Regions from separate parts of the Rhodococcus sp. NPDC057297 genome, predicted to be linked through region 3. Evidence: riboswitches for the same ligand, from Rfam matches in the RefSeq annotation. Region 3 holds a riboswitch; each other region holds the start of a gene.
What was found. A riboswitch is a leader RNA that binds a small molecule or an ion and turns the genes downstream of it on or off. The one in region 3 is predicted to bind thiamine pyrophosphate.

Region 1 (10,557 bases), on a different contig from region 3:
GGCTCCGGTTCTGTCCGGGCTCGTCATCGAGATCCCCCGGGGCCTGGCCATCGCAGCAATCGGAGTCCTGATGATCAAAGGCAACAGCTCAGGAGCGGACACACGCAGTCTGCAGACGAGTTCACGAGTCGACGTAGCGACCCGATGACGTAGCTACCCGATGACGTAGCTGCCCGATGACGTAGCTGCCCGATGGCGAAGTGACTCGAGGAGGGCATCGGAACGCGCTCGGAGCTCCTCGGCGGCGGCGGTGTCGCCGAGGGCTTCGGCCGTTGCCGCAAGGGCGGAGTCGACCGTGCCCGCGTAGAAGGCGCCCGAGTCGAACCCCGCGATTCGACCCGAGAACGGTGAGAGCTCGTCGTGCAGTTTCGTGGCCGCCTCCAGGTCACCGAGCCTCGCTGCGGCGCGGGCCGCGTGGGCGGTCATGCCGAGCCAGTAGTAATCCCTGTCGTACGGCTCCGCGTCGAGCCAGAGTTCGCGTGCCCTGTGCTTCTCGCCCGAGTCGAGCAATGCCACGATCAGCGGGTACCGGACGCTCTGGGGGCGCATGTTCTCGATGGCGCTCAGCTCGTCGACCATCGGTGCCAGATCGCCCAGATACGTTGCCACGCCCAGTCGTCCGATCATGGTGATCAGATGGGCGATCGCGCTGCCGCCGGCGACCATCTGGGCCGCTGCCTCGGAGTATCCGCGCAGCGCACTGTCGGTGCGGCCGGAGGCGATGTCGCAGGCGGCTCGGTAGATCCGGACGACGCCCAGCATCTCACCCAGCTGCTGCCCGCTGGCGTGGATGATGACGGCGGCGGCGCTCGCATCTGCTTCATCCAGTTCCGTTGCGGCACAATGAGACAAGAATGCATAGTAGTGACCGAGTGATTGATAGGCCGGGTCGGCTACCGCCGCACGCAGCAGTTCCTCGCTCGTCGGGGACAGAGTGTGTGCCAGATCAGGCCCGAGGGTTGCGTAACCGTAGGCATTGAGTGCCCGGCACAGTACGGCGTCGTTCTGGGACAGTCGGGCGTGACGCACCGCATCCGACGCCGCGGCGACAGTGTCGGCGACATCGTTGCCCTCTATCTCGAACACGAGCGTGCTCAGCAACAGTGCGCGATCAGCCGCGCCGATGTCGGCATCCAGCAACAACGCTCGAACGGGGTCGACGATGGACGCATCGACGGCGACATCGGGCCGGATGGACCACACGACCGGCGCGGACCAGGACGTGAGAGCGTCGATCGACCGGCGACGCCCGAGGTGCGTTGTGGTCCCCGGTGCCGACGCGATGTCCACCGCTCGGCGCCGTCGACGTCGCGCCGACGCCGTATCGCCTGCCCGCGCCAACGACCCGACATAGGGAATCAGGATGTCCAGCAGGTCCGTCGCGGACCCGTCGACGGCGCTCTCGTGCAGTTCGACGGCGGAGCTCCACAGTACGAGCGCCTCTCGGTGCGAACCGAATGCTGCAGCCCGCCTGGCCGCGTCCACGACGAAGGGCACGAGCGTGAGTGCTGTTGTGGGAGTGGCGGACAGTGCAGCATGGTGAGCGAGAAGTGCGGGATCGTGTGGTGTTCGGGCTGCGAGGACTTGTAGTGCTTTGCCGTGGAACCGCGTGCGTCGCATCAGCGGCAGTTCCGTGTACAGCGTGTCGCGGACGAGCGCATGAGTGAAACGTACTCGCTCCGAGTCGGTCTCGGTGAGAAGGCCGGCAAGGACTGCCGGCTCCAGTGCGTCGAGCAACTCGTCCTCGGTCCTGTCGCTCATTGCGGAGAGCACGGAAAGATCGACGTCGCGGCCGAGAACCGATGCGCGCCTGAGTGTCAGCACGCTGTTCTCGGGAAGTCTGGTGATGCGCCGCCGGAGGACTTCACCGATCTCCACCGGAATCGAGGAGCGCGCCGCGGCTGCACCTTCCGACACGATCAACCGAGCGAACTCACGGACGAACAGTGGATTGCCGTCCGTTCTTTCGGTGAGCACGTCGAGTACGTCCGCGTCCATGTCCGTGTAGCCGGATTGCTTCGCGACTTCCGTTACCCCACCGAGAGTCAACCCGGTCAAGCGCATCTTGGTCGACGGAGTGCCCGCCGTTGCTGCCCATACCGTGTCCAGCTCGGCCGATACCTCGGAGGTTCGGTACGTCGCGACGACGAGCACCCGCGCACCCCTCGGAGCGAGAATCAGGTGCCGGAGCAACTGCATGGTCAGCTCGTCCGCTCGGTGGCAATCGTCGAAGACGAGTACGAGCGGTGCAGTTCCCGCGAGACGGGTCAGATAGCCGATGAGAGCCCGTGCCAGCCAGAATGTCTCGACGGCGACATCATCGGAGGCCGAGGCGGGATCCAGTATCTGCCGCAGCTCTGCGGGGACTGGCGCCTGCGACCGAAGGGACGCGAGAATTTCGGACCACGGCCAGCCCGGCGGTGTCCCGTCGACCTCCGGGCATGACCCCCATGCCGCTGTCCATCCGCGGGCGGCCAAGTGGTGCGCGATGGTGTCGGCAAGTGTCGACTTGCCCTGGCCCGGCTCGCCTCCCAGCCAGACGATGTCGAACGAGCCGTGTTCGACACCGCGGGCAGCATCGAGGACGACCTGCGTCTCCCTCGGTCTGCAGTTCACCACCGGGGCCTTGGGCGCGGGCGCATGGAACGACACACGGGCAGTAGCGGCGTCGACCACGTGCGGTGCATCGAGCGCGGGATCCTGGGCAAGTATGTCGCGTTCCAGTGTGCGCAACTCGGGGCCGGGGTCGATGCCCAGTTCGTCGGACAGGTATCTCCTCGCCCGGCTCAGGGTATCGAGGGCGTCGACCTGTCGCCCTGCGCGGTACTGCGCCAGAGCGAGGATGTGGACGGGGCGCTCACGTCCTGGACTGTCGGCGACGTGCCTCCCGAGATCGGCGATGACGGCCGTGGGTGCCGCACCGAGATTCAGCAGCGTATGCGCCCGTTCTTCGACTGCCGTGCTTCGTAGTTCGTCGAGACGTGCGATCTCCACTGCAGCCCAGTGCATGTCTGCGAGACCCTGATACGGGCTACCCGACCACGATGCGAGCGCACGATCGAACATTCCGAGCCGAGATGTCGGGTCGCTCTCGCGTATGCCGCCGACGACCAGGGATTCGAAATGCCAGACATCGACCTGCTCGGTCGGAAGGACCAGCCTGTATCCCGGCGCGGAGCTGACCAGAACCGTCGCCGGCGTGCGAGGCCTGCGGTCGGGCTCGAGGGTCCTGCGAAGATTCGACACGTGAACTTGCAGGGCTGCCAGCGCTTTGGGGGGAGGTTCACCCGACCACAGATCCTCGATCAACAGATCCGTCGACACCACCGAACCTCTGGCGAGGACGAGTCGCGCCAGTACTGCGCGTCGGCCGGGGCCGGCGAGGTCGATGTCGCGCTCGTCGAGGCGCGCACGCATCGGACCCAGCACGCCGATCGTCAGCGTGTGGGTGGGCACGAGACTCATGTCGCGGAAGTCAACGCAGCCGGTTCCCGACGGGCAGCTGGTTCGTCAGCCGATTCGCTGGCCGTAGACGTGCTCGACGGCAAGCTTCAACAGCACGCGGCGGTCGGACACCATGACGGACCGGTACTCGTCCCAATCGGGGTGCTCCCCGGCGGCGGCTCGGTAGTAGTCGACCAGGGCATCGACTTCGGGGCTCGACACGTCGGTTCCCGGCCCGATGAGCGTTCCGGTCCCGTCCACCGTGGCCCACGACCTGCCGTCGGCGCTGGTGACCTCGATGGACACCCGAGCATCGCGCCGGATGTTCTTGGTCTTCGCGCGGCCGTCGGTCATCGACACGTAGACGATTCCGGCGTCGCGGTCGTAGTACGGCGTCACCGGCGACAGCTGCGGCCTACCGTCGGACTTGATGGTCGCGAGGACGCCGAGACGTGCCTCGGCCACCAGATCGTGCGGATCGAAGCGGCGCGACTCGGAACTGTCTGAACTCATGACTCCCCCTCGAGTAGTGGCTCGGTCGACTACCCCACGTTATGCGCCCGACGCCGATCCCGCCTCCGCCCGCGCCGCCAGGAATGCTTCCGGGTCGATGAGGTCGGCCTGGCCCACGATGGAGCCCAGGTCCGCGATGCGCTCGATCCCGGTGAGCACCATTTCCTCCTCGACGGTGCCCTCGGCGTAACCGTAGTAGCACGTCGACGTCGTGTGCTCGTGGTCCTTGTCGATGCGGTTGGCTCGGCCTTCGATCTGACGAATCTCGATCGGTGTCCATCGTGGATCGTGAATCAAGGTCACACGCGGCGCCGACGTCGACACCGTCCGTTCCGGAAGCAACAGCTCGTTCGAGTGCAGGTTGATCGCACTCGTCGTGGTCGAGATGATCACGCGGGCGGCGCCGGTCTGGAAGCGTCGGATCTCGTGCTCCTGGTCCTGACTGCTCATGCTGCCGTCGACGACGGCGGCATCCTGGCCTTCGTCGCGCAGCGCCTCTGCGAGGCCCGCGACCGACTCGCGGTAGAACATGGAGACGAACACCTGGTTGCCGTCGCGAATCCACGCGCGAACCTGATCGGCCGTCGACGGGATCCGCAGGTAGGAGCATTTCTGACGGAACCGCAGTGCCGCAGCCCTCGTGCTCGGATTCTTCTGCAGCACACGCTTACCGCCGACGGACTTCCACAGAGGTAGGCCGAGCTCCTTGCGGTAGTCCACCCATGCCGAGTTGTACAGGCGTTTCTGCGCGGCAGTGAGTTCCTGGCCGAGCGGCTCACGCGGCGTCGGGGGCGAGGGGCGCGAGATCGACCACGGCACAGCACCTCCGGAGAGCCACCGGTGAATGGTGTCGATGTCGCGCGTACGCTGCGCGGCGTCCTCCGGTTCCCACCGCCACGTCTTCAATCCGGTGGTCGCCTTGCCCTCCTTCAGTGCGAAGCCCTGCTCGATCAGGAATTCGGCCCACTTGGTGGTCACGCCGTACCCGAGGACCTCCTCGTCGCCGACGATGGGACCGGCCGCCCGGCTCTGTTCGATCGCGCGAGCCATGTACGCGAAGTGCATCGGCTGGTACCCCGGTGTCGCGGACATCCACACGACCGCACGCGCGGCCTCTTGATACCGCCACAGAATCTGCGACTGCTGCGACTCGATGTTCATCAACGCGTGCGACTCGTCGGCGATGACGACGTCGATGTCGAAACGCAACTCGCCCAACGTGATCGTGCGTTTATTCTGAGTCTTCTTGCGCTTGCCCAGGTCCGTGTCCTCGGGGACCGTCAACAACTTCTTGGTGGACTGATACGTCACCAGCAGCCAACGCTTGCGATCCGCGGGATCGAGATCTGCCTCGGTATCGGCGATGGTCCGTCGCCAGCCAGGAAGCGCGCCCTTGGGTGCGACGACCAGAACCGTGCCGATGTCCGGAGCCGAGCCTGCCTGCCGAACGGCTTCGCAGACGGCGAGAGTCTTACCGAGACCCGTCGAGTCCATCTGCGCGAAGTACGGGAACCCAGCGTTCATCGCGCCCAGCTGCCGGCGCACCGACTCGAGTTGCGTCTCGCGAGGCGTCAACGACCGTTCGTGGACGACCTCCGGTCTCCACTCTTCGTTCGCGTCGTCCTCCACCCACCGCTGCAGGCTGTACGGCATGGACTCGAACGAGGCCAACCCGTCGGGCAGATCGGTTCCGTAATACGCGAACACGCGAGGACCCGGATACCAGCGGGCGCCCGACGCCGATGCCAATGCGCGATCCTCGAACGGGACGTCCAGTACCCAGACGCGCTCGCCTGGATCGGGGAGCGGCAGATCGGGCGACGCCGTCTTGCGGACCGGCTTCCTGCGTGTGGTGGTGCGCTTCTTCGCGGTGGTGGTTCCCGACGACCCCTTGAACTTACGTGCGGCAGCGCTCTTGCCCGCGCCGACCGTGCGGGCAGTGGTGGAAGCGGGTTTGCGTCGACGTGGTGGCACGGAGAACAACCGTAGAGCACCGGACCGACACGGCAGTACCGGTACAGAGGACAGTCCGTTCGGCACCGTGTCATAGCCTCGTGCTCCATGACGATCGATTCTCGACAGGATTCCGCGACCGACAAGCGTGCAGTCGTTCTCGTGCACGATCGTGACCCGGCGCTGGGCTGTCGCAATATCGGCACGCTCGCGCCCGAGTTGGAGAGTCGCGGATACCGACTCGACGTCCATTCCTTCGACTACGGGCACGCCGATACCCCGCCTTCGCTGGACGACGCCGGGATGGTGGTCGTCATGGGATCGCCGGACGCTGCGTACGGAGAGTCGTCGTGGATCGGCCCGGAGATCGACTACCTCGAGCGTGCCATCGAGAAGGACGTACCGATTCTGGGTGTCTGTTTCGGTGGGCAGTTGCTCGCTCGAATCCTGGGAGGGACCGTCACGCGGTCGCAGTTCCCCGAGCACGGCCTGACCGAGACCATCTCGGTGTGCCCGGACCTGATCGGGCCCGGACCGTGGATGGAGTATCACGACGACACCTTCGTCGCACCGGACACCGCGACGGTGATCGCGAGCAACAGTGCCGGCCAGCAGGCCTTCGTGCACGGCAGGCACCTGGGACTGCAATTCCACCCCGAGATCGACGTCGACGTCTTCGACTCCTGGGCCGACGCGTGGGTGCGTGACGGTATCGAGCAGGACCAGGACATGGTCGACGCCATCAGGAAGGACCTGGTGGAGAACGAAGCCGACCTGCGCGCACGCTGCGCCGCGCTGCTCGACGGGTGGATTTCACGCTGTGCACTCCCCGCCTCCCACTACGGTGGGGAGCATGAACTTCAGTGACCACCAGATCGGCATCTATGCCCAGGGCATGTTCACCGATCAGAAGCCGAAGATCACGACCAACCTCGCGAAACTCGAGGATCAGGCTGCCGCGAGGCTGACGCCCGAGGCGCTGGGGTACATCGTCGCCAGCGCCGGTAGTGGTTCGACGGCCCGTGCCAATCGAGAAGCGTTCGACCGGTGGCGCATTGCACCGCGAATGTTGCGTAGCTCGGCCGAACGGGATCACTCGGTCACGGTGCTGGGCACGGAGCTTCCCGCGCCCTTGTTGATCGCACCGGTGGGCATTCAGACTCTCGCCCATCCCGACGGTGAGCTCGCCACCGCACGAGCCGCAGCGGCGCTCGGCGTTCCGTACATCCACTCGACGCAGGCGTCGCACTCGTTCGAGCAAGTGGCGGAAGCCGGTGGCGACGCACCGCGGTGGTACCAGTTGTACTGGCCCACGGATGAATCGGTGCTCCTGAGTTTCCTGGACAGGGCGAAGGCCACCGGATTCACGACGCTCGTGCTCACCCTGGACACGACTCTGCTGGGATGGCGTCCGGCGGACCTCGACCGCGGTTACCTCCCGTTTCTCGCGAACCTCGGCATCGAGAACTACCTCACCGATCCGGCGTTCAAGGCCGGGCTGGAGCAGCCTGTGGAGACCAATCCCATTGCTGCGGCAATGCACTGGGCGAAGATGTTCCCCAATCCGGGGCTGAACTGGGGTCAACTGAAGTTCCTTCGGGATCACTGGGACGGTCCGATCGTCCTCAAGGGGATCTGCACCGTCGGCGACGCGAGGTCGGCCGTCGAGCACGGAGTCGACGGCATCGTGGTGTCCAATCACGGTGGACGCCAGATCGACGGCGCGCGAGCATCGTTGGACGCACTGCCTGCCATCGTCGACGCCGTCGGTGATCAGGTGACGGTGTTGTTCGATTCCGGGGTGCGCACGGGGGCCGACATGGCCAAGGCGCTTGCGCTCGGAGCGGACGCGGTGTTGCTCGGCCGGCCGTTCCTGTACGGCCTTGCACTCGGCGGGCAGGAGGGTGTGGAGCACGTACTGCGCTGCATTCTGGCCGAATTCGATCTGGTCACCAGCTTGTCCGGGCACACCGGTGCCGCCGAACTCGGCCGGGAATCCGTGGTGCGCGCATGAGTCCGTCCTGGGTCGAGCACGCAATCTGGTGGCATGTCTATCCTCTCGGATTCGCCGGTGCGCCGGTACGAGAGTGGGACGGAACCTCCTTGGCCGACGAGCATCGGTTGCTCAAGGTGGTCGAATGGCTCGACTACGCACTGGAACTCGGAGCATCCGGCATCGCACTCGGTCCCATCTTCGCCTCGGAAGGCCACGGGTACGAGACCGTCGACCACCTGCGCGTCGATGCGCGGCTCGGTACCGACGAGGACTTCGACACCGTGATCGACCAGGCGCACAGCCGGGGGATGAAGGTCATGCTCGACGGTGTCTTCAATCATGTAGGACAGAGCTTTCCACGGTTCCGGAGTGCTCTTGCCGGGGACTCCGACGCGGCATCCTGGTTTCATCTCGACGCCTCCGGGCGTCACCGCAACTTCGAAGGTCACGACGAGCTCGTCGCGCTCGACCACAGCAGTGCCGCAGTGCAGGACTACGTCGTCGACGTCATGCAACACTGGCTCGGCCGCGGCGCCGATGGGTGGCGTCTGGACGCGGCGTACGCTGTGCCGCCGGAGTTCTGGGCGACCGTACTACCTCGGGTACGGGAACGGTTCCCCGACGCGTACTTCCTCGGCGAGGTCATCCACGGTGACTACGCACAGATCGTGCAGCGGAGCTCGCTGGACTCGGTGACCCAGTACGAGCTGTGGAAGGCGACGTGGAGTGCAATCGCGGAGCAGAACTTCTTCGAGCTCTCGCACGCCCTCGGGCGCCACAACGAGTGGCTCGACACCTTCGTGCCCGCCACGTTCGTGGGCAACCACGACGTCAATCGCATCGCCAGCACCATCTCCGACGAACGGCATCTCCCCCACGCGCTCGTCACGCTGTTCACCACTGGTGGAACACCGATGATCTATTACGGCGACGAGCAGGGCTTCCGCGGCGTCAAGGAGGAACGCGTCGGCGGCGACGACGATGTCCGTCCCGAATTCCCCATGACTCGTGAGCAACTCGATCCGGCGGGATGGTCGACGTTCCACCTGCACCAGGAACTGATCGGACTACGTCGACGCGCCCCGTGGCTGCACACTGCGAAAACCGAGACCGTCGAGCTGGCCAACACCGCGATGCTCTATCGGGTCCACAGTGGAAACAACGCACTGCACGTCGCACTGAATCTCGGCGACGATACCGTCGACTACCGCATTTCCGGCGAAGTCCTGGCAGGTGCTGCGTCCGTGGACGGCGGACGGACGACGGTGCCGGCACACGGATGGGCGGTCATCGGCTAGCTCGATCGTAGGATGATCTATCACTCTCTAGAGATTTCGTTAGATCACCGTAGAAGGAGTGATAGACGGTAGTGCCCAGCGAAGGGGCTACAGTGTGCAGTCGACACGGGGTGCCGCACCGATGCGGCTGAGAACACACCCGTCGAACCTGATCTGGTCAGCACCAGCGGCAGGCGTGGAGCCTGCGGAATGCCCCGGTATTCCTAGGGATGTCAGCGCGGTCGGTCGTTGGTGCCGAGCATCCGTGCATCCTCACGTTCGTGGTGTCCACCGAGCGAGAGGCACAAGTATGAACTTCGATCGTCAGACCGTCGTTGTCACCGGAGCCGGACGGGGCCTGGGAACTGCAGTGGCCCGCGCGTTCGCTGCGCAGGGAGCACACGTCGTCGTCAACTATCGTCGTAGCCGCGAGGCTGCGGAGGCACTGGCGTCGGAGATCGGTGGTGTGGCCGTCGCTGCCGACGTCACCGATCCCGCCCAGGTCGACGCCCTGTTCACCGCAGCCGAGCAGCATTTCGGCACGTCGGTGACCACCGTCGTCAACAATGCTCTCGCCGATTTCTCGTTCGACGGTGACGCGCGCAGCAAGGCGGACACCATCTCCTGGGCCCAGTTCGACGCCCAGTTCCAGGGCGCAGTGCGCGGTGCTCTGAACACGACTCAGCGCGCGGTGCCGGGTATGCGGGCCGCCGGATCGGGCCGGATCGTCAACGTCGGCACCAACCTGTTTCAGAACCCCGTGGTGCCTTACCACGACTACACGGCATCGAAGGCCGCTCTTCTGTCGCTGACCAGGACGCTTGCGGCCGACCTCGGCGGCGACGGCATCACCGTCAACATGGTGTCCGGCGGCCTGTTGCGCACCACCGACGCGAGCGCCGCGACGCCGGAGGAGGTCTTCGACTTCATCGCCGCCTCCACTCCATTGAAACGTGTGGTGACGCCCGAGGAGTTCGCCGATGCGTTGCTGTTCTTCGCATCGCCGTGGTCCCGTTCGGTGACCGGCCAGAATCTCGTCGTGGACGGTGGATTGGTCAAGGACTGATGATGCATCTGAACGCCTTCCTGTACAACTGCGGTCACCACAGCGCCGCCTGGCGACATCCGCGTTCGCGCGTCGAGGACCTGGGCGATATCGGGTACTACGAGAAGCTCGCACGGACGGCGGAGCGCGGCAAACTCGACGCGGTGTTCTTCGCCGACGGCCACTCGGTGCGTGACCCGGCAGGAGCGGGAACTTGGTTTCTGGAACCGATCACCGCCCTGACGGCGATGGCGCGGGTGACGACGCACATCGGTCTGGTGACCACGGTGTCCACCACGTTCTACACACCGTTCCACGCCGCGCGGCTG
Region 2 (10,557 bases), on a different contig from region 3:
ACCGCCGGTCTGCATGACACGGGCGGCGATGGTGACGTCGACGCCGAGCCAGTCGGATCCGATCTGCCGAGGGTTTCCGGTGTGAATGCCGACTCTCATGGTCGGTGTGTATCCGTCGACGTCGACGTCCGAGAGCGCCGTTCGTGCCGCGACCACCGCTTCGAGCGCCTGGTCCGGCCGGTAGAAGACCGCCATTATGCCGTCGCCCAGCCTCTTGACGACGTGTCCACCGCCCGCGGCGACGGCCGGCTCGACTGCCTGGGATACCTTCCTCAGCAGCGTCAGAGTTGCGGTGTCGCCTGCGACGAGGGACCACGACGAGAACCCCACCAGATCGGTGAAGACGATGGTCACGTCGCGTTCACCCCGGCCGCGGCCGGTCCGCTCGAGCACTGCCTGCCACACCTGCAGCGCTCCGAGACCGATTTCACGGGTGGCACCCGGCTCATCACCACGGAACTTGTCGGCGACACGGGCCACGGCGAGTGCCGAGCCTTCACCTGCCAGGGACAGCGGATCACCGAACGTAGGGTCGCCCGGCAGAACACGCCGGAACCTCCGCACCACGTCGACGATCCCTGGGCTGCGGTTGACATCCTGCACCCAGCCGACCATCGACGACAGTTTCACGACACGAAGCGTAACCGAGGGTTACAGACACTCCTCAGCCCGAAGGTCCCCGGTTCGTGGGTCACTGGCCCGAACGCGCCTGGGTGCGTGCGTCACCGACAGGAACGCCGTTCGGTCCCTCGACCGACTGCGCGTACGTTCCGATTCCGAAGCCGATCGCCGACGCGTTCTTCGCCAGCGCTTCGCGGTCGATGTTCGCCAGCGTGTCCTCGGCCGTGTGGTAATTCTCGTCGTACGTCTCCCCTGCCGTGCCGCCCCACTTCTCTGCCTGTTCGGGTGTTTTCTCGTCGTCTGCGCCGCTGAACACGCCGCCTGCCGGGATACCGGCGGCGATGAACGGGCCGTAGTCGGACCGGCCGTCGAAATCGGTTCCGTCGACCGCTATGCCCTCACCACCGAGGTAATCCACGAATACGCGCTCGATGGCGTCGGAGCCCGCCGGTCCCGCGGGTTCACCGACTTTGTCGGAGTCGTCTCCGTCGTAGGCGAGGTACCCGGCATTGTGCGATCCGATCATGTCGAAGTTGAGATACAACGCGATGTTCGCCTTGTCCTCGTCGCTCAGCCCGTCAACGTAGGCGGTCGATCCGACGAGACCGTTCTCTTCCGCGCCCCAGAACGTGAAGCGTACGGCGTTGGTCACCTCCGGTTCACTGCCGAGTTGCAGTGCGGATTCCAACACGGCCGCGGTGCCACTTCCGTTGTCGTTGATGCCTGGGCCATCCTCGACGCTGTCCAGGTGGGCGCCCGCGACCACGACGTTCGAGGTGTCTCCCGTCGAGGTCTGCGCGATGATGTTGCGACTCTTGGTCGTTGTGGTGACCGTGTCCAGTGTGAGCGTCAGTTCCGGCGCCGACGCGACGGCCGCGCCGTCCTCCTGCGAGACGCCGCCCGTCGGAATCCTCGCGTCTTCCTTACCACCGAGAGTGCCGTTGTCCACCGGCCCGGGAACATTGTTGACGACGACGACCGCCACGGCGCCCAGGTCCGCCGCGATGGTTTGCTTCGCCGCGAACGGGCACACGCCCCGGTTCACCACGACGATGGCGCCGCCGACGTCCAGTCCGTCGTAATCGGTTGCCTCGCAACCGGGTGACTCGTCGGCGGGAGCTGCGACGACCCGCGCGGTGATGCCGTCCTCGGGCGTGGCCGGTGAGTACTCGAGCGCTCCGACCGGGATCTGCTCGTCTCCGGCCGTCAGCAACTCGGTGTCCACGGTGAATTGGTCGAAGTCGAATTCCGGTGTCTCGACCTCGAATCCGGCTGCCTGCAGTTTTCCGCTGACGTAGTCGACGCTGGCGTCGTATCCGGAGGTGCCGGCGGCGCGGTTGCCGTTGTTCTCCGACGCGATCCGTTCGAGCTCCTCGAGGTGAGCGACCACGGCGTCGCCGGTGACGGCGTCCGCGAGCCCTGGGCCGTCGGGACTGGAGATCGGCGTCGGAACCGACACGGCCGGCTGCTCCTCGGCCCCGGAGTTGTCCGAGGACGTGGAGCAACCGGCCAGGACGAGCGCGCCGACTGCGAAACTTGCAAGCAAGGTCTTCCGTGGCATGGAAGCACCCTAGCTTCTCCGGCCGTCAGGCGTCTCGATGATCGGTGACGAACACTGCGGCGCCGAACACGATGGCGGTGAAGACCACGAAGTAGACCAGGCTCCCCCACGGTCCCCAGTGGAAGTCGACTCCGCCGTCGGATCCGAGGAAGTGAGAGGCATTGAGCCAGGGCAGGAACGGTTGTACCGCGCGGCCGAAGGATCCGAACAAGCCGAAGAGGTTCTCGACCACCAGCGGCCACAGCAACAGCAGTGCGATGGCGCCTGCGGACTGGCGCAGCAGGGCACCGATTCCGACGGCGACGACGATCTGCAGGAAGGCCAGGATCGCGGTTCCGTAGATGACGCGCCAGGTGCCGTCGAGATCGAAGCTCAGCAGTTCGCCTGCCTCGGCCCCTGCGAACACCTTGGCGATGTAGAACGCGCCGAGACCGAGGACGAAGCTCAGCACCAGCCCCAGAACACCGATCAGAAATGCCTTGGCGACGAGAACCGATGCGCGATTGGGCATTGCCTGGAACGTCGTACGGATGACGCCGAAGCGGTATTCGCTGGTGACCGTCAAGGCGGCCAGGATCATCAAGACCATGACTCCGAAACCTCCGACGCCGCTGCCGACTGCGTCGTAGACGGTGGGGAGGTACGGATCGTAGTCCGGCGTGTCACCCTGAGCCACTTGATCTTTGTAGGATTCGAGGCCGAGTTTGGAGGTGAATCCGACGACTGCCGCGAGGCCCAATCCGAGTACGATCACCGCGATCGTGCACCACCAGGGTGATTTCGTCGAGGTGATCTTGATACGTTCCGCAGCCAACACACCCATCAGAGAGCACCACCCATCGCCTTGTAATCCGACCCCTGACCATCCACACCATCAGCACCCGCACCGTGATACTGAACATCCTCACCCGTCAGCTTCATGAACGCCTCCTCCAAAGACCCACGCTGCGAGGACAACTCATGCAACACGATCTGATGCCGAGCAGCGATATCACCGATCACCTCGGTCGACGAATCCGTCACCACGATCGCCGGCTGCAACTGATCCACCCCCGCAGGCTCACGCACCGTCAACCCCGCCGACGTCAACGCACTCCGCAACGCATCCAACTGAGGACTACGCACCTTCACCGACGCCTCCGACGCATGATCGATGAAATCCTGCACCGACGTATCCGACACCAACCGACCCCGACCGATCACCACCAGATGCTCCGCCGTCTGCGCCATCTCCGACAACAAATGACTCGACACCAACACCGTCCGACCCTCCGCCGCCAAACGCTGCATGAACTTACGAATCCACACAATGCCCTCAGGATCGAGACCATTCACCGGCTCATCGAACAACAACACCTTCGGATCCCCCAACAACGCCCCCGCCAGACCCAACCGCTGCGACATACCGAGCGAAAAACCACCCGCATTCTTCTTCGCAACCTCACTCAACCCCACCAACCGAAGCACCTCGTCCACACGAGACCTCGGAATACCGTTCGACGCAGCCATCCACTCCAAATGCGCACGCGCAGAACGATTCGGATGCACCCACTTCGCATCCAACAACGCACCCACACTCCGCAACGGCTGCTTCAACTCGCCATACGGCTTACCCTCGATCAACGCCTGACCACTCGTCGGACGATCCAGACCCAAAATCATCCGCATCGTCGTCGACTTCCCCGCACCATTAGGCCCGAGAAACCCCGTCACAATCCCCGGCTTCACAGAAAAAGACAGATCATCGACCGCCTTCACCGCACCGTACTGCTTCGTCAACCCCGTCACTTCGATCATGAACGGAAATGCTGCCCTGTTCCGGTTCGTACCGCATCGCTCGGAAGTATTCTTTCGAGTCGTTCTCACGGATGACGGAAGGCGGGATTTCGTCAGGGTTTACCCTGAGATGCGAAGAACCTCCGAAGGAATACCTTCGGAGGTTCTTTGCGGTTTGTACTACTTTACACTTACGCGTCCCGACGGTTGACGACCAACAGCGCTGCACCGAAGACGACCGCGGTGAAGATCACGAAGTAGACCAGGCTCCCCCACGGTCCCCAGTGATAGTCGACGCCTCCGGCTTCGCCGAGGAAGTGGCTGGCATTTCCGAAGGGCAGGAACGGCTGGATCGCGCGGCCGAAGGATCCGAACAGGCCGAACAGCGACTCGACCAGCAGCGGCCAGAGCAGCAGCAGTGCGATGGCGCCTGCGGACTGGCGCAGCAGAGCACCGACTCCGACGGCGATGAACACCTGCAGGAAGGCCAGGATGGCGGTTCCGTAGATCGCTCGCCACGTGCCGTCGATGTCGAAGCTCAGCAGAGCGCCTGCATCCGGTCCGGCGACTGCCTTACCGATGTAGAACGCCAGCAATCCGAGAACGAACGTCAGCACGAAACCGAAGACACCGATGAGCGACGCTTTCGCGACCAGCACTGCGGCGCGGTTCGGGACCGCCTGGAACGTGGTTCTGATGATGCCGAAGCGGTATTCGCTGGTCACCGTCAGCGCAGCCAGGATCATGAGGACCATGAGCCCCATGCCGCCGACGCCACTGCCGACCACTTCGAAGACCGACGGTAGGTAGGGCTCGAATTCGGGTTTGTTGCCCTCGGCGATCTGGTTGTTGTAGGACTGCAGACCCAGTTTGGCCGCCAGTCCCACTGCGAATGCGAGCCCCAGTCCGAGGGCGATGATGGCGAATGTGCACCACCAGGGTGATTTCGTCGAGGTGATCTTGATACGTTCCGCAGCCAACACACCCATCAGAGAGCACCACCCATCGCCTTGTAATCCGACCCCTGACCATCCACACCATCAGCACCCGCACCGTGATACTGAACATCCTCACCCGTCAGCTTCATGAACGCCTCCTCCAAAGACCCACGCTGCGAGGACAACTCATGCAACACGATCTGATGCCGAGCAGCGATATCACCGATCACCTCGGTCGACGAATCCGTCACCACGATCGCCGGCTGCAACTGATCCACCCCCGCAGGCTCACGCACCGTCAACCCCGCCGACGTCAACGCACTCCGCAACGCATCCAACTGAGGACTACGCACCTTCACCGACGCCTCCGACGCATGATCGATGAAATCCTGCACCGACGTATCCGACACCAACCGACCCCGACCGATCACCACCAGATGCTCCGCCGTCTGCGCCATCTCCGACAACAAATGACTCGACACCAACACCGTCCGACCCTCCGCCGCCAAACGCTGCATGAACTTACGAATCCACACAATGCCCTCAGGATCGAGACCATTCACCGGCTCATCGAACAACAACACCTTCGGATCCCCCAACAACGCCCCCGCCAGACCCAACCGCTGCGACATACCGAGCGAAAAACCACCCGCATTCTTCTTCGCAACCTCACTCAACCCCACCAACCGAAGCACCTCGTCCACACGAGACCTCGGAATACCGTTCGACGCAGCCATCCACTCCAAATGCGCACGCGCAGAACGATTCGGATGCACCCACTTCGCATCCAACAACGCACCCACACTCCGCAACGGCTGCTTCAACTCGCCATACGGCTTACCCTCGATCAACGCCTGACCACTCGTCGGACGATCCAGACCCAAAATCATCCGCATCGTCGTCGACTTCCCCGCACCATTAGGCCCGAGAAACCCCGTCACAATCCCCGGCTTCACAGAAAAAGACAGATCATCGACCGCCTTCACCGCACCGTACTGCTTCGTCAACCCCGTCACTTGAATCATGGGATCCACTGTGTCAGGCCGAGGGGTGCTCGCACATCGCCCGCGAGTCTCGACTCGACTCATCCTTTCGGATGACCACTCACATAGGGGAGCTGGCCTGAGCCCAGAAACGCTTGGGAATGCGGCCCGCGCGGCGGGCCTCGAAGCCGGCGCTCACCGCGTGCCGCATCGCCGACGCCATCAGTGCGGGATCCTTGGCGCGGGTCACGGCGGTGGCGAGAAGGACTGCGTCGCACCCGAGTTCCATCGCCAAGGCTGCGTCGCTCGCGGTGCCGATGCCTGCGTCGAGGATGACGGGCACGCCTGCCGCGTCGACGATCATCTCGATGTTGTGCGGGTTGGAGATGCCGAGTCCGGTGCCGATCGGTGCTCCGAGTGGCATGACGGCGACGCAGCCGATGTCTTCGAGTCTGCGTGCCAGGACGGGGTCGTCGGTGGTGTACGGGAGTACGTTGAACCCGTCGTCGACGAGTTGCTCTGCGGCCTTGACCAATTCGATGGCGTCGGGCAGCAGTGTTCGCTCGTCGGCGATGACTTCGAGCTTCACCCAGTCGGTTTCGAGCGCTTCACGTCCGAGCTGTGCGGTGAGAACGGCTTCGGAGGCGCCGCGACAACCGGCGGTGTTGGGCAGGGGTGCGATGTCGAGCTTGCGCAGTAGATCGAGGACACCGGTGCCGCCTGCGGCATCGACGCGTCGCATGGCCACGGTGGTCAGCTCGGTGCCCGACGCCACCAGCGCCTCTTCCAGGACGGTCAGGTTCGCTGCTCCTCCGGTTCCCATGATGAGTCGGGATTCGAAGGTTCTGTCCGCGATCGTCAGCACGTCAGCCACCCTGCACCGCGGTGAGGATTTCGATGGTCCAGCCGGGTTCGACGGTGGTGGCGTCCCATCGACTCTTCGGCAGGACTGTTCCGTCGACGGCGACGGCGATGCCCGTGTCCGGCATGGACAGATCGGCGAGGAGTCGACGCATCGTCAGCCCCTCGGAAAGTGCGTGTTCTTCGCCGTTGACGGTGATCATCGGTGCCTTCCTGTCTCGAATCGGGCTGGATCTGCAGCCTTGGCTTCGGGGAGTGTGTCGCCGGTGAGTAGTGCGGCGACAGCGTCTGTGGTGATGGGTGTCAGCAGGATTCCGTTGCGTCCGTGCCCGGCGGCGACGATGACGCGTTCGGAGATGCGGCCGATGAGCGGTAGGCCGTCGGGGCTCATGGGGCGCAGTCCGGCGGCGGCTTCGTGTAGTTCGTATTCGCCGATGCTGGGCATCAGGCGTTCGGCGTCGGCGATGAGGTCTCGGACTCCGGCAACGGTGACCTGGGTGTCGTGGCCGGATTCGTACTGGGTGGCGCCGACGACGAGGCCGTCGCCTCGTGGCACGAGGTAGATGGGGCGGCCGTGGACGCTGCCTCGGATGGTCCGGCTGGGCGGTGCCGTCGCGCTGGGTCGTCGTCTGAGTCGGAGTATTTCGCCTTTGACGGGTCGGACAGGGATGTCCGGGAGAAGGGCGGAGACTTGCGCTCCGGCGGCGACGACGATTCGGTCGGCGGTCAGGGCGTCGAGGTCGGTCACCCGTTCGGCAACGAAGTCGACGCCTGCTGCGGATGCTGTCAGCGCGTCGACGAGGGCGCGGTTGTCGACGGCCAGTTCCGTCGGCGCCAGAAGCCCGAGGCGGATGTTCTGCGCGAGCGATGGTTCGAGTTCGCGGATCTCCGCTCGGTTCAGGATGTCCAGCTGATGCCCGTGTGCGCCGACGAATTCTGCGATGGTCCGCAGGTCCTGGGCGTCGGCGGCGTCGAGTGCGACGGTCAGGGAGCCCGATGCTGTGAACACGTCGACTCCGAGCTCGTGTGCGAATTCAGGCCAACGGGCAAGCGAGTGCGCTCCGAGGTGCAGAAGTTCGTGTTCGCCCGGCCATCCCTCGGACAGCGGCGCGAGCATTCCGCCTGCCACCCAGGACGCGCCCGACCCGATGTTCGGGTCGTAGAGCTGCACCGACCACCCGTCGCGCTGCGCCCTGGCTGCGACGGCCAGGCCGATGACACCGCCTCCGACGACAGCGAGCGTTCCGAGCTGCGACTTGCCGAACTGCGACTGTTCGAACTTCACCGAGAACCACCCTCACTCCCTGCGCCGGCATGATCCGGTTCAGGTATTGACGGTAAGGACGGGCGTGTCCACTCTCAGCCCCGCGTACCTCGGGACTCCCGTGTATCTGTCTTTCCGACGAGAAGACTACCGTCTGGAGACGTGCATCCCACTCAGAGCTCCCGTGAACGCTTGAACTCTGCCCGCCTGTACCTGTGCACCGACGCCAGGCGCGAGCTCGGCGATCTGGCCCAGTTCGCCGAGGCGGCACTGTCCGGCGGCGTCGACATCATTCAGCTTCGCGACAAGAACTCCGCCGGTGAGCGCGAGTTCGGTCCGCTGGAGGCCAAGGACGAACTGGCTGCGCTGGCCGTTCTGTCCGCGGCGACACGGCGTCATGGCGCGCTGCTGGCCGTCAACGACCGGGCGGACCTGGCGCTGGCATCCAACGCCGATGTCCTGCATCTGGGCCAAGGCGACCTGCCGGTGCATTACGCGCGGCAGATTCTGGGACCCGACGTGGTGATCGGGCGCTCGACGCAGAACCGTAGCCAGGCGAGTCTTGCCGCCATCGAGGACGGTGTGGACTACTTCGCGACCGGGCCCGTGTGGGCGACGCCGACGAAACCGAATCGCAAGGCTGCGGGTCTGGAACTTCTGCGCAGCACGGCCGACTCGGCTCCGTCTCGGCCATGGTTCGCCATCGGCGGAATCGACGCCGACAACGTCGACGAGGTTCTTGCGGCCGGCGCGGACCGTGTTGTCGTCGTCCGCGCCATCACACAGGCCCGCGACCCGCAGGCTGCAGCTCAGGCGCTGGCGGAGAAGCTGAAGAGCAACTAGCTCAACCAGCCGAGGACAGTCGACGGCGGGAGCACCTGCACCGCCGTCGGAAGCCGTTCTTTCAGGCCGCGATCTGCGGTGACGAGCGCGGTCAACGCGCTGCCGTCGTGTGCGCGCCTGGCGAGTTCGTCGTCGCCGCTGCCCGACGCATGGATGACGGGGACTCTGGCGTCGTCGAATCGGGCTGCGCGCGCGTCGCCTTCGAGGACGGCTTCGATGGTGGTGAGCCACCCGTAGGTGCCGCCCGGAAGTTCGACGGTGCGTGGCAGCGCGTCGGCGAGAGAGGTCAGCAGGTCTCCTGTTGCGCCGCTGCGGTCTTTCCACCAGCCGTTGGGGCGGGAGCCGAGCACGTTTGCGGTGTCCAGAAGGACGCGCAGGGGTTCGGTCCGCAAGGTGGGCCAGCTCGCCGCGAAGCCGGGGTGCAGCGGTAGGGCGTCGACCATGCTTTCAGGAACCCAACGCAGTTCGGTGCTTTCACCGTTCGGGGTGGTGAGCAGCTGTGCGTCGGTGTCGGCGACGACGGTGGTGTACGTCCAGCCACTGGGAGCCGTCGCGGTGAGCTTCTCTCCGCGGACGTTCAGCCGAGCCGCGCCGATTCCTGCTTCTTCGTCGGCTTCGCGTACGGCGGCCGTCACTGCGCTCTCGTGCGAGTCCTTCGCGCCGCCGGGAAGCGCCCACGTTCCGCCCTGGTGGCTCCAGAGGGCGCGGTGTTGAAGCAGTACTGTCGGCTCGCCGTCCGCGGACGGTGCACGAAGGAGCAGACCTGCGGCTCCGTACCTTCCCCAGTGCCGCGTGCCGTTCTCCCCGACTACCCACCCGTCACCGTCGCCGCGCATACCTCCACACCTTAGGGGACTGGACCTTCGGTGTGTTCGCCGTCCACGTACGCACCGCGGGCGGAAACTTATATGCTCGAACCTGTGAACGTGGTCGGCACTACACCTACTGCTGCCGTACCTCCCACGACGGCCACCACGGCCTCGGAGAGCGACTCGCGGCGCGAGTTGCGGCGCCTGGCACGGTCGACGCCTGCGCGCATGATCGCCATGGGCGGTCTGCTCATCGTGTTGCTGGTCGCGACGGGGTTCGTGACGAGCGAGGCTGTGTCCGATCGCGAGTCCACTCTCGATTCGTTGTTGGTGCGCACCGAGCCGCTGGCCAATTCCGCGCAGAATCTGTACGGCGCCCTGTCGGTCGCGGATGCCGCGGCGTCGACGGCATTCATCTCGGGTGGCCTGGAACCTCAGGCGGTGCGTGACCGGTATGCGCAGGCCATCGGTGACGCAGGCACCGAGCTGATCCGTGCGTCCGGTGGCCTCGGCGAGTCCGACACCGAGGCCAGGGAAGCTCTCACGGAGATCGGTGCGGCACTGCCGGTATACACGGGCCTCGTCGAGACCGCCCGATCCAACAATCGAAGTGGCAACCCCGTCGGATCGTCGTATCTCGGTGAGGCGTCCACGCTGATGCAGACCTCGCTGCTCCCGCGAGCCGAAGGGCTGTACACGGCACAGGCGTCGCGGGTGTCGGCCGATCAGGAAAGATTCGTGCACCCACCGGTGTTCGCGATCGCGACGATCATCGTCGTCCTCGGATTGCTGGTGTTGGCACAGATGTACTTGTCGCGGCGCACGCACCGGACGCTGAACTGGGGGTTTCTCACGGCGTCCGGTCTGGTGACGGTGCTCCTCGGGTGGATGCTCGTGGCCG
Region 3 (10,557 bases):
CCACCATGTTGAAGATGGTGCTCTTGCCGGATCCGCTCGGGCCGATCACGGACACGAATTCACCGGGTTCGACGTCGAAGTCGATGCCGTCCAGGATCGTGCGGTTCCCGTAGGACTTCGTCAGGCCTGCCACGTGCACTCTGCTCATCGCGGCTGTTCCTCTCGTCCCCGTTCGTCTCGAGCCCAGGGTATGAACAGTCTTTCGATCAAGTACGTCAGCACGAAGAGCAGCACGCTGATGACGGCGGTGACGAGCACGGCAGCGAGCACCAGATCGGTACGGAACGAGTTCTTCTGCTGGCTCATGTAGATGCCGAGCCCCGCGCTCGCACCTGCATATTCCGCGAAGATCGCACCGACGACGGCGTAGGTGATGCCGATTCGAAGCGAGGTGAAGAACCGCGGCATCGCCGACGGTAGACGCACGTATCTGAACTGCTGCCAGCGGCTGGCGCCCATGCTCGACAGAAGCGCGCGGGCGTCGCGATCGGCCGAGGCGAAACCCTCGATCAGGCCGATTGCCATGGGGAAGAACGTAGCCAATGCGATGACGAGGATCTTCGGAAGCAGTCCGAAGCCGAACCAGATGATGAGAAGTGGCGCAATCGCGATGATCGGCAACGTCTGAGAGACCACGAACAATGGGACGACGGCACGACGCAGCCACGGAGAGAAATCAACGGCGACAGCAAGAGTCCAGGCGACGATGCAGGACACGGTGAAACCGATGATCGTGACCTGCAGTGTCGCTGCAGCATTGGTGGCGATCGCGTCTCGATGCGCCCATCCCTGGCTCAGGATTCGCGTGGGTGAGGGAAGTACCTGAGGTCGAATTCCACTGGTGGTGACGTAGGTCTGCCACACCGCGACGAGGACGACGACGATGGTTGCCGACGGCAGAGCCCAGCGAACGAGCGCCGGCCCGTCCGCCCTGACAACCGGCCATCGCCGGACACCGCGAGCGGCGGGAGGCGCTCCGGAGGATGCATCACCGATCGCCGAGGTTGTCATTCGCCGAGGTAGTCGTCGGTGAAGTACGTGGACCAGTCGGGCTCGGACGTGAGCGGCGCACCGTTCTCGTCCACCAGAACCCCGTTGTCGTACAGGAACTTCGAGTACTCGGTCCATTTGTCGATGTTCTGCGTGCCGACCTCGCCGTCGCCGTCGCGCATGTACTTGTCCGCCAACATCCGTTGGCTCTCGAACACCAACGATTCGTCGGTGAAGGTTCCCGGGTTGGCGTCGATGACGTCCTGGGCGGCGCGATCGGGGTCGTCGGCCGCGAGCTGGTACCCGCGTTGCAGTGCCTGGACGAATTTCCCGGCTTCGTCGGGGTTGTCGGCCAGCCAGTTCTCGTTGCCGCTGATGGTGATCGCGTACGCGTCGGGGAATTCGTAGTCGGTGTTCTCGAAGTATTTCATCGGAGTCCCGCTGTGCTCTGCTTCGATGCCTTCCCATGCGAGATAGGAGACGGTGAAGTCCGCGGTACCGGAGTACACGGCTTCGTACGCCGACGTCCCCAGAACCACGGTCTCGTATTCGCCTCTACCGCCGTCGTTCTGGATGACCTGTCGGAGCCCTGCTTTCTCACCGGTGTCACCGAAGCCCGCGTACACCTTGCCGTCCAATGCCTTGGGGCTCGGAATGTCGTCACGGTCTGCGCGTACACCGATTGCCGTTGCCCAGTGCTGGAGGGGGGCGAGCACCGAAACGATCTGCGCACCCGCAGCTTTCGCGAAAACGGTGGAGCTCTGCGTGCTGATCCCGAACTCCGCGTTACCGGAATCGACGAGGGTGTCCGACGAAGTGTTGTTGTACGGCAACACCTCCACGTCCAGTCCGGCGTCCGCGAAGTAGCCCTCCTGGAGGGCTACGTACAAGCCGGTGTGATTGGTGTTGGGTGTCCAGTCGAGTGCGAATCTGATCGTGTCCGAATCGTTCGACTGCGCGCACGAGGTCAGGCCCGCGACGGAGATCGCGGCGCATGCAAGGGCGAGTAATCGTTTCATCGTGCCACCGGCCACGGCGTCGGGTGAAGTGCTGTGTCCCAGAACATCAGTTCGTATCTTGTCGCGACGCGAAACGCCTGCGCCATGGCGTCGCGCTGGGCGTCCGTGGCTGCAGCGGCCGCATCGTCGACGAGGACGCGGGCGCCGTCGACGAGCGTACGGAACTCGTCGGAATCGTACGTGGACACCCACCGTGCATAGGGGTGTTCGGGGTTGCGTTGCAACACTTCCCGCGCCGCGAGCGACAACCGAACTGCCACATCGGCGTAGATCCAGTAGCAGGGAAGAACAGCCGCGGCCGCAACGGCGTAGGGTTCCGTCGCTGCAGTGGCGACGAGGTACGAGACGTAGCCCAGGCACGCCGGTGAATGTTCGATCACCGACCCGGGGCTCGGTAGCGCGTCGCTGGACAGCAGTGACGCGTGAAGTGACGCTTCTGCGACGGCACCTGCCGCAGACGACGCCCAGAACGCCGCCGTCTGCGTGTCCGGCGCTTTCGACGCCAGGATGGACAGGGCCTTGGCGTATCCGGCCAGGTAGAGCTCGTCCTGTGCGATGTACGTGCGGAACGCGTCCAGCGGCAGCGTGCCGTCACCGAGGAGCCCGAGGAACTCGAGATCATCGATGGCGGCGCGCAGATCCGCCGTCGCGTCCCACAGGTTGTTCGTGAAGCGACCGGAATCGCCGGGTCTTTCGGAGTGCACCGAGTGCACAGGCGTAGTCATCGCCTTGACATCCCTTCGTCAGCATTACCTGCATCAGGTTCGACGGGTGTGATCTCAGCATCCGCATGTACGGACGCACCCCGTGTCAGAACATCGCCGACCATAGCACCCTCGTCGGCGATCCGTTACTGCATGTCTTCGAGTTCCATGCCGTTGGTCTCGGGAATCTTCGATTTCACGAAGAAGAACGAGACTGCAGCCATGATGGCGAAGAACCCGTAGATCACCCACAGGCCGACGGCCTGGGTGAGTGGCGGGAATGCAAGGGTGACAGCGAAATTGGCGAGCCAGTTGGCGGCGGTGCCGATTCCGAGGGCCACGGCGCGCATGCGGTTGGGGAACATCTCGCCCAGAAGAACCCACATGATGGGTCCCCAGGTGGCGGCGAAGAAGATCACGAACAGGTTCGCTCCGATCAGCGCGACGGCACCCCAGGGGCTCGGGAGGGAGACGTCGTCGCCGCTGCCGATCTGCTGGGAGAACGAGACCGCGGCCATCAGCAGGCCGACGAACATACCTACCGAACCACCCAGGAGCAGTTTGCGCCGGCCGATCCGGTCGACGAACAGAATGGCCACGAAGGTCATCGTCACGTTGATGATGGAGGTGATGACCGAGGTCGTGAAGGACTGGTCCTCGGTGAAGCCGACGGACTTCCACAGCGTCGTCGAGTAGTAGAAGATCGCGTTGATGCCGACGAACTGTTGCAGGACGGCCATGACGATGCCGACCCACACGATCGGCTGGAGCCCGAACTTCGGTCCGCGGATGTCGGCGAACGAGGCCTTCTCCTCCTTGCGGAGTGTGAGACGGATTTCGTGGACTCGCTCGTCGGGATGCAGTTCGCCGGTGATGTTGGCGAGGATGTCGGCAGCTTCCTGATCGAGATGCTTGCCGACGAGGTAGCGAGGTGACTCGGGGATGGTGACCGCGAGCAGGCCGTAGATCAGGGCGGGTACGACGCCGACGAGGAACATCCAGCGCCAGGCTTCCTGGCCGAGCCAGAGGTCGTTGGATGCGCCGTCCGCGGCGCCCTGCAGCAGAGCGTCGGACAGGAGGGCGGCGAAGATGCCGAGAGTGATCGCGAGCTGCTGCAGCGACGCCAGGCTTCCGCGCCATTTCGCAGGAGCGATCTCTGCAATGTAGGCAGGCGCGATGACGGAGGCGATACCGATACCGAGGCCGCCGAGGATGCGCCACAGGATCAGGTCGGGGACGCTGAAGGCGAGGCCCGATCCCAGCGAGGAGATGGTGAACAGGGCCGAGCCCAGCACCATCACTTTCTTGCGACCCCATCGGTCTGCGAGGGAGCCGGCGAACCAGGCGCCGACGGCGCAGCCGATCAGCGCGATGGCGACGACGAAACCGGTGGTGAACGAACCCAGCGAGAAACGGCCCTCGATGGCGTCGACGGCCCCGTTGATCACGGAGCTGTCGAAACCGAACAGGAAGCCGCCGACCGCGGCGGCGACGCTGACGCCTATGACTTTGGCGTTGCGTCGAGTCGGCGTGGTGGACATCGGGAAAACTCCTCCCCGGTCGGAGAGCTCAGTGCTCTCGGCCGCGACAGATGATCGTGCGGCGGTCTCGCCGCACGGCTGTCAGCTTATGCCCGGTCGTTCGCACTGCGAAACACACCGGTCACTTCAACTCGAACGCCGTGTCGGACACGGTGAAACCATGCCCTACCTGGTCGACGCAGGAGACCCCGGCGAGCTCGTCGACCCTGCACGTGATGCCGTTCGACGTACCCGACCCGGGTATCGAGAGCGTTTCACCGTAGGGGAGCGGAGTGGCGATGGCGTCGAACCGATGGAACCTAGGATCGCCGGAGCTCAGGAATCGCGCCGCGGTGCCTGCCGTGAGCTCGACCGTGTTGGGCGCTACCAGCGAATCCGGGGCGCCGCTGCCCTCCACCCGAGGAGCATTCGACGGGAACTCGCCGTGGCAGCCGGCGACCGACGCATCGGTGATGAACACCGCGCATTCGAATTTGCCGGTAGGAGAGATGAAGTAGTAGAAGCCGCTGAGCCCCTCGTAACGAGAGGGGTCGGCGATCGCGGGCGCGGCGGTCGAGATCGTCGTCGACGGCAGCGTGGTCGTCGGCACGGGAGTCGTCGGCACGGGAGTCGACGGCGGAGTTGTCGCGGCTGAAGGTGTGGTTGTTCTGACCACCGACGGCGGATCGGTGTTCACCGTCGCCAGCGGTGCCGTTGCGTTCCCCGACGACTGCGTGCTGCACCCGGACATGACCACGGCGGCAAGCCCGCATGCTGCACCGGCATAGATCCGGACTCGCGTCATACGCCCAGCATAAAGAACGTTGCGCAGAGATGAACGACGATCCGCGCCGACGCTGAGTTGGTACGTTGGCGAACGCCGGTAGATCGTAGGAGGGGCCATGAGCGAGACGACATGCCAGGTGCGCACGCCCGACGGCGACGTGATCGGCCATCAGGACGGGTCGGTCCACGCGTGGAAAGGCATTCCCTACGCGGCGCCGACGGACGGTGAACATCGATTCCGATCCCCGCGGCCCGTCGAACCGTGGACGCAGCCACGGGACTGCCGGCACTTCGGGTCCGTCGCTCCGCAGGGCCTGGACAACCCGGTACCCATCGATCCCGACATTCCGATGTCGGAGGATTGCCTGTCGCTCAACGTGTGGGCGCCGGAGCCCGACGGAACCCCGCGGCCGGTCATGGTGTGGATCCACGGCGGCGCCTACTCGCTCGGTTCCTCGTCTCAAGCGGTGTACGACGGTCGGCGTCTCGCGGAAGTCGGCGACCTGGTGATCGTGACGATCAACTATCGGATCGGTGCGTTCGGATTCCTCGACCTGTCCTCGTTTTCCACCGACGACACGGTGTTCGAATCGAATCTGGGTTTGCGGGACATGATCGCGGCGCTCGAGTGGGTGCGCCGATCGATCGGCGCGTTCGGCGGTGACCCGTCCAACGTGACGCTCTTCGGGGAATCGTCGGGTGGCGCGTCGGTGACGACGCTGATGACGTCACCGAAAGCCGAGGGGCTGTTTCACCGCGCGATAGTGCAGAGCGCACCAGCGACGTCGGTGTACGGTCCCGACCGAGCTGCGCAGGTCGCGGGACGATTCCTCGAACTCGTCGACATCACGCCGGACCGAATCCACGAGCTGAAGACCATCGAGTTCATGCGGCTCGTGGAGGAGGGCGACACGCTCTGTTACGAGATCCCGACGAAGGTGCCCGGCACACTGGGGTTGGCCCCGGTCGTCGACGGCGACATCGTGCCTCGGTATCCGGTCGCCGCGTTCCAGAAAGGGTTCGCCCACCGAATTCCGTTGATCATCGGAACCAACAACGACGAGGCGTCGATCTTCCGGTTGATGAAGTCGCCGCTGATGCCGGTCACCTCGGACACCGTGTCCGAGATGTTCCGGGCGATCGCGAACGACCACGCGGAACTGCCTGCCTTCCGCGTCGCCGAGATCATGTCGGCGTACCCGGAACGATCGAAGACCTCCGGGGCACTCGCGATGTCGACCGACGCGGGATTCAAGATGCCCAGCCTGTGGATCGCCGATGCGCACAGCAGGCACTCGCCGGTCTGGATGTACCGGTTCGACCACGCGACGCCGATGCTGAAAGCCGCTCGAATCGGAGCCGGGCACGCGACGGAACTGCCCTACGTCTTCGGCAACTTCGGCACCCTGAACCGGGACCCGACGTTCTGGCTCGGTGGCCGCAAAGCTGCGACGGCCGTCTCGGCTCGTGTCATGAAGCGGTGGACGGCGTTCGCGCGTCACGGAGTTCCCGCGACGCTGGACGGCGCGAAACACTGGCCGCTGTACACCGAGCCGACCCGTGCCACGTTGGTGATCGACGGCCAGGACAACGTCGTCGACGACCCGGACGGGGAGACCCGGGTGGCATGGGGTGACCGGGTGCTCGGCTTCAGCTGACGTACGTCGACCGAGCGCGCTCGCGCCGCGGAAGGATTGAGTGTCCGACCTTCCGGTTACGTTCGGTACGTGCTGTTCACTCGAATCATCGACACCTCCTCGGCCGTCGGTGCCACGCGCTCCCGCAAGGCGAAGACCGAGGCTCTGCGCCTGCTGCTCGCCGACCTGCAGTCCGCGGACGTGAGCGTCGTCGTGTCCTGGCTGTCCGGGGAGCTGCCGCAGGGCCGTATCGGCGTCGGGTGGCGAACTCTGGCAGACATCGACGTCCCGGCCGCGCCGGACGGTGTGCTGACGGTGAGTGAGGTCGACGACGCCGTCACGGCCGTCGCGTCGACGTCGGGACCGGGCTCGGCTGCGCGTCGGCGTGAACTGCTGGTCGACCTCTGGGCGTCGGCGACCGTGCAGGAACGGAAGTTTCTCGTCGGCCTGATGACCGGCGAGCTTCGTCAGGGTGCGCTCGAAGGAGTGATGACCGATGCGATCGCCAAGGCCGCCGGGTTGGATTCGGGACCGGTGCGTCGGGCGTTCATGTTGTCCGGGCGTCTCGACGCGACCGCAGTCGCTGCGTTGAATGGCGGGGAGGAGGCACTGGCAGGCTTCGGGCTGCAGGTCGGAAGGCCCGTTCGTCCCATGCTGGCCTCGCCGGCGGAGACGCTGGCGTCCGCCTGGGCGGACATGGGGGGAGACGTCAGCGTCGAATACAAGCTCGACGGCGCGCGGATCCAGGTGCACAAGCTCGGAGACGACGTGCACATCTACACCAGGACACTGCGCGAGATCACCGACGGCGTACCGGAATTGGTGGAGCTGATTCGCACACTCCCCTGCGAGTCCGTGGTGTTGGACGGTGAAACCCTTGCGCTGAACGACGGCGGGCGACCTAGGCCGTTCCAGGAGACGATGAGTCGGTTCGGCGCGCAGAGCGCACACGAATTGCTCTTGCAGCCGTACTTCTTCGACTGCATTCACCTCGACGGAGTGGACCTGCTGGACGAACCGCTCGAACGACGACTCGACGCCCTCGAGCGCGTGGCTCCGCAACATCGGATCCCGTCCTTGGTGCGACCCGACGCGGATTCGGCCGCCGCTCACTTCGATGCGGCGTTGGACGAAGGTCACGAAGGGGTGATGATCAAGTCGCTGTCCTCGATCTACGCGGCCGGACGACGGGGAAAGGACTGGCAGAAGGTCAAACCCGAGCACACTCTCGACCTCGTCGTGCTGGCTGCGGAATGGGGCTACGGGCGGCGCACCGGGTGGTTGTCGAACCTTCATTTGGGAGCGCGTGACCCGGACGGCGGTGACCCGATCATGGTCGGCAAGACGTTCAAAGGTCTCACCGATGCGTTGTTGCAGTGGCAGACCGAGGAATTTCCCAAGCACGAACGATCGCGCGACGAGCACACCGTCTACCTGAACTCCGAACTGGTCGTGGAGATCGAACTCGACGGCGCGCAGACCAGTAGTCGCTATCCAGGTGGTGTGGCACTGAGATTCGCACGCGTGCTGCGGTATCGGCCGGACAAGACACCCGCGGAGGCCGACACCATCGACGCTGTGCGGGCCCTGTTGATGCCGTCGACCTGAGTCGTTACCCGGCCGAAACGTCCTCACTTCATGTTGTAACACCATTGACCGCACGTGTACCTCGTGGATCACTTATGTTGAACAGGCCCATCGAGAACGAGGGACGGAAGTGGTCAGCCATGACGACAGTTCGAGCGGCTCTGGTCCAGACCAACTGGACCGGCGACAAGCAGACGATGATCGAGGCGCACGAGGGATACGCGCGCAGTGCGGCCGAACAAGGGGCGAAGGTCGTCTGCTTCCAGGAATTGTTCTACGGCCCGTACTTCTGCCAGGTGCAGGACTCGAAGTTCTACGACTACGCCGAGTCGGTGCCGGGGCCCACTGTCGACAGGTTCGCGGCACTGGCGAAGGAATTGGGCATCGTCATGATCCTGCCGGTCTACGAGCAGGAACAACCGGGCGTGCTCTACAACACCGCGGCCGTGGTCGACGCTGACGGCACCTACCTGGGGAAATACCGCAAACACCACATCCCGCACGTGAACGGATTCTGGGAGAAGTTCTATTTTCGACCAGGCAACCTGGGCTGGCCGGTGTTCGACACCGCAGTAGGTCGCATCGGCGTTTACATCTGCTATGACCGGCACTTTCCGGAAGGGTGGCGCGCGTTGGGTCTCGCCGGAGCCGAGATCGTGTTCAATCCGTCGGCTACCTCGCGCGGGTTGTCCAACTACCTCTGGAAACTCGAGCAGCCGGCGTCGGCGGTGGCCAACGAGTACTACATCGGAGCCATCAACCGCGTCGGCATCGAGGAGTACGGTGACGACGACTTCTACGGCACCAGCTACTTCGTCGACCCCGAAGGCAAGTTCGTCGGTGACGTCGCCTCGGACAGCGAGCCCGAGGTGATCGTGCGTGACCTGGAGATGGATCTCATCAAAACGGTCCGTGACCGATGGGCGTTCTACCGGGACCGCAGACCCGACGCCTACGCGCCGCTGGTGGAGCCATGACCGCCGGCCGGGTGCGCTGAGATGGGTACGACGTTCGTTCACGGAGGCACCGTGGTCTCGCCCACAGGTGCCCAGCTGCTCGATGTGCTGATCGACGGCGGCACCATCGTTGCTGTGCTGCAACCGGGTTCGACGGCGCTCGCTGCCGATCTGACCCAGACCTCGGACACGGTGATCGACGCGACCGGAAAATACGTGCTCCCCGGTGGAGTCGACGGGCACACACACATGGAGATGCCGTTCGGGGGCACGTTCGCGTCGGACACGTTCGAGACAGGCACTCGGGCCGCTGCGTGGGGCGGCACCACCACCATCGTCGATTTCGCCATCCAGACTCCAGGGCAACGGGTCCAGGACACGCTGGCGCAGTGGCACGAGAAGGCAGCCGGGCGCTGTGCGATCGACTACGGGTTTCATCAGATCATCGGCGACGTGGACAGTGATTCACTGAAAGCGATGAGCGAGTTGGTGTCCGAAGGTGTCACCAGCTTCAAACTGTTCATGGCGTATCCGGGCGTGTTCTACTCCGACGACGGAAAGATACTGCGCGCCATGCAGACCGCGGCGGAGACCGGTGCATTGCTGATGATGCACGCCGAGAACGGGATCGCCATCGACGTGCTCGTCGCACAGTCGGTGGCCCGCGGCGACACCGCACCGTACTTCCACGGCACCTCGCGACCGTGGCAGTTGGAGGAAGAAGCAACCCACCGTGCCATCATGTTGGCGAACGTCACCGGAGCTCCGCTGTACGTCGTACACGTCTCCGCCAAGCAGGCACTGGAACAGATCGCGGTCGCACGAGGCAACGGGCAGAACGTGTTTGCCGAGACCTGTCCGCAGTATCTGTACCTCTCGCTCGAAGAGCAGCTCGGCGCGCCGGGATTCGACGGCGCCAAATGGGTGTGCTCGACACCGTTGAGATCCCGCGCCGAAGGCCACCAGGACGAATTGTGGCGCTACCTGCGCACCGGGGACGTTGCCACCGTCAGCACCGACCACTGCCCGTTCTGCATGAAGGACCAGAAGGACATGGGCATCGGCGACTTCTCCAAGATTCCCAACGGAATCGGATCCGTCGAGCACCGCATGGATCTGATGTTCCAGGGGGTGAAGAACGGCAGGATCACCCTGGAGAAGTGGGTGGACGTCTGCTGCACCACGCCTGCGCGCATGTTCGGCATGTACCCGAGGAAGGGCATCGTCTCGCCCGGCGCGGACGGTGACCTCGTGATCTACGACCCGAACGGCCACACCAGCATCGGACTCGGAAAGGCGCACCACATGAACATGGACTACTCCGCCTACGAGGGCTTCGAGATCGACGGACACGTCGA

Region 1: it holds a riboswitch for thiamine pyrophosphate, as region 3 does, so the genes downstream of both, ACFULT_RS02385 (3-oxoacyl-ACP reductase) here and ACFULT_RS25870 (TenA family protein) in region 3, are expected to answer to the same signal.
Region 2: it holds a riboswitch for thiamine pyrophosphate, as region 3 does, so the genes downstream of both, thiO (glycine oxidase ThiO) here and ACFULT_RS25870 (TenA family protein) in region 3, are expected to answer to the same signal.

Annotation. Positions count from the first base shown of each region.
Region 1 covers NZ_JBHUZE010000001.1:501,327-511,883, forward strand. The annotation lists gene ACFULT_RS02350 (hypothetical protein) at 1-148, shown strand, start outside; gene ACFULT_RS02355 (BTAD domain-containing putative transcriptional regulator) at 154-3,465, opposite strand; gene ACFULT_RS02360 (PPOX class F420-dependent oxidoreductase) at 3,511-3,957, opposite strand; gene ACFULT_RS02365 (helicase-related protein) at 3,997-5,931, opposite strand; gene ACFULT_RS02370 (type 1 glutamine amidotransferase) at 6,019-6,777, shown strand; gene ACFULT_RS02375 (alpha-hydroxy-acid oxidizing protein) at 6,764-7,924, shown strand; gene ACFULT_RS02380 (alpha-amylase family glycosyl hydrolase) at 7,921-9,204, shown strand; TPP riboswitch at 9,301-9,395, shown strand; gene ACFULT_RS02385 (3-oxoacyl-ACP reductase) at 9,494-10,249, shown strand; gene ACFULT_RS02390 (LLM class flavin-dependent oxidoreductase) at 10,249-10,557, shown strand, end outside.
Region 2 covers NZ_JBHUZE010000003.1:529,301-539,857, reverse strand. The annotation lists gene ACFULT_RS12545 (adenylate/guanylate cyclase domain-containing protein) at 1-615, opposite strand, end outside; gene ACFULT_RS12540 (M28 family peptidase) at 692-2,182, opposite strand; gene ACFULT_RS12535 (ABC transporter permease) at 2,208-3,005, opposite strand; gene ACFULT_RS12530 (ABC transporter ATP-binding protein) at 3,005-3,979, opposite strand; gene ACFULT_RS12525 (ABC transporter permease) at 4,150-4,947, opposite strand; gene ACFULT_RS12520 (ABC transporter ATP-binding protein) at 4,947-5,921, opposite strand; gene ACFULT_RS12515 (thiazole synthase) at 6,001-6,753, opposite strand; gene thiS (sulfur carrier protein ThiS) at 6,746-6,943, opposite strand; gene thiO (glycine oxidase ThiO) at 6,940-8,025, opposite strand; TPP riboswitch at 8,025-8,137, opposite strand; gene thiE (thiamine phosphate synthase) at 8,167-8,847, shown strand; gene ACFULT_RS12495 (NUDIX hydrolase) at 8,844-9,683, opposite strand; gene ACFULT_RS12490 (hypothetical protein) at 9,756-10,557, shown strand, end outside.
Region 3 covers NZ_JBHUZE010000012.1:104,800-115,356, reverse strand. The annotation lists gene ACFULT_RS25885 (ABC transporter ATP-binding protein) at 1-148, opposite strand, end outside; gene ACFULT_RS25880 (ABC transporter permease) at 145-1,011, opposite strand; gene ACFULT_RS25875 (ABC transporter substrate-binding protein) at 1,008-2,009, opposite strand; gene ACFULT_RS25870 (TenA family protein) at 2,006-2,734, opposite strand; TPP riboswitch at 2,728-2,827, opposite strand; gene ACFULT_RS25865 (sugar porter family MFS transporter) at 2,860-4,254, opposite strand; gene ACFULT_RS25860 (hypothetical protein) at 4,376-5,038, opposite strand; gene ACFULT_RS25855 (carboxylesterase/lipase family protein) at 5,136-6,677, shown strand; gene ACFULT_RS25850 (ATP-dependent DNA ligase) at 6,747-8,264, shown strand; gene ACFULT_RS25845 (nitrilase-related carbon-nitrogen hydrolase) at 8,384-9,220, shown strand; gene hydA (dihydropyrimidinase) at 9,242-10,557, shown strand, end outside.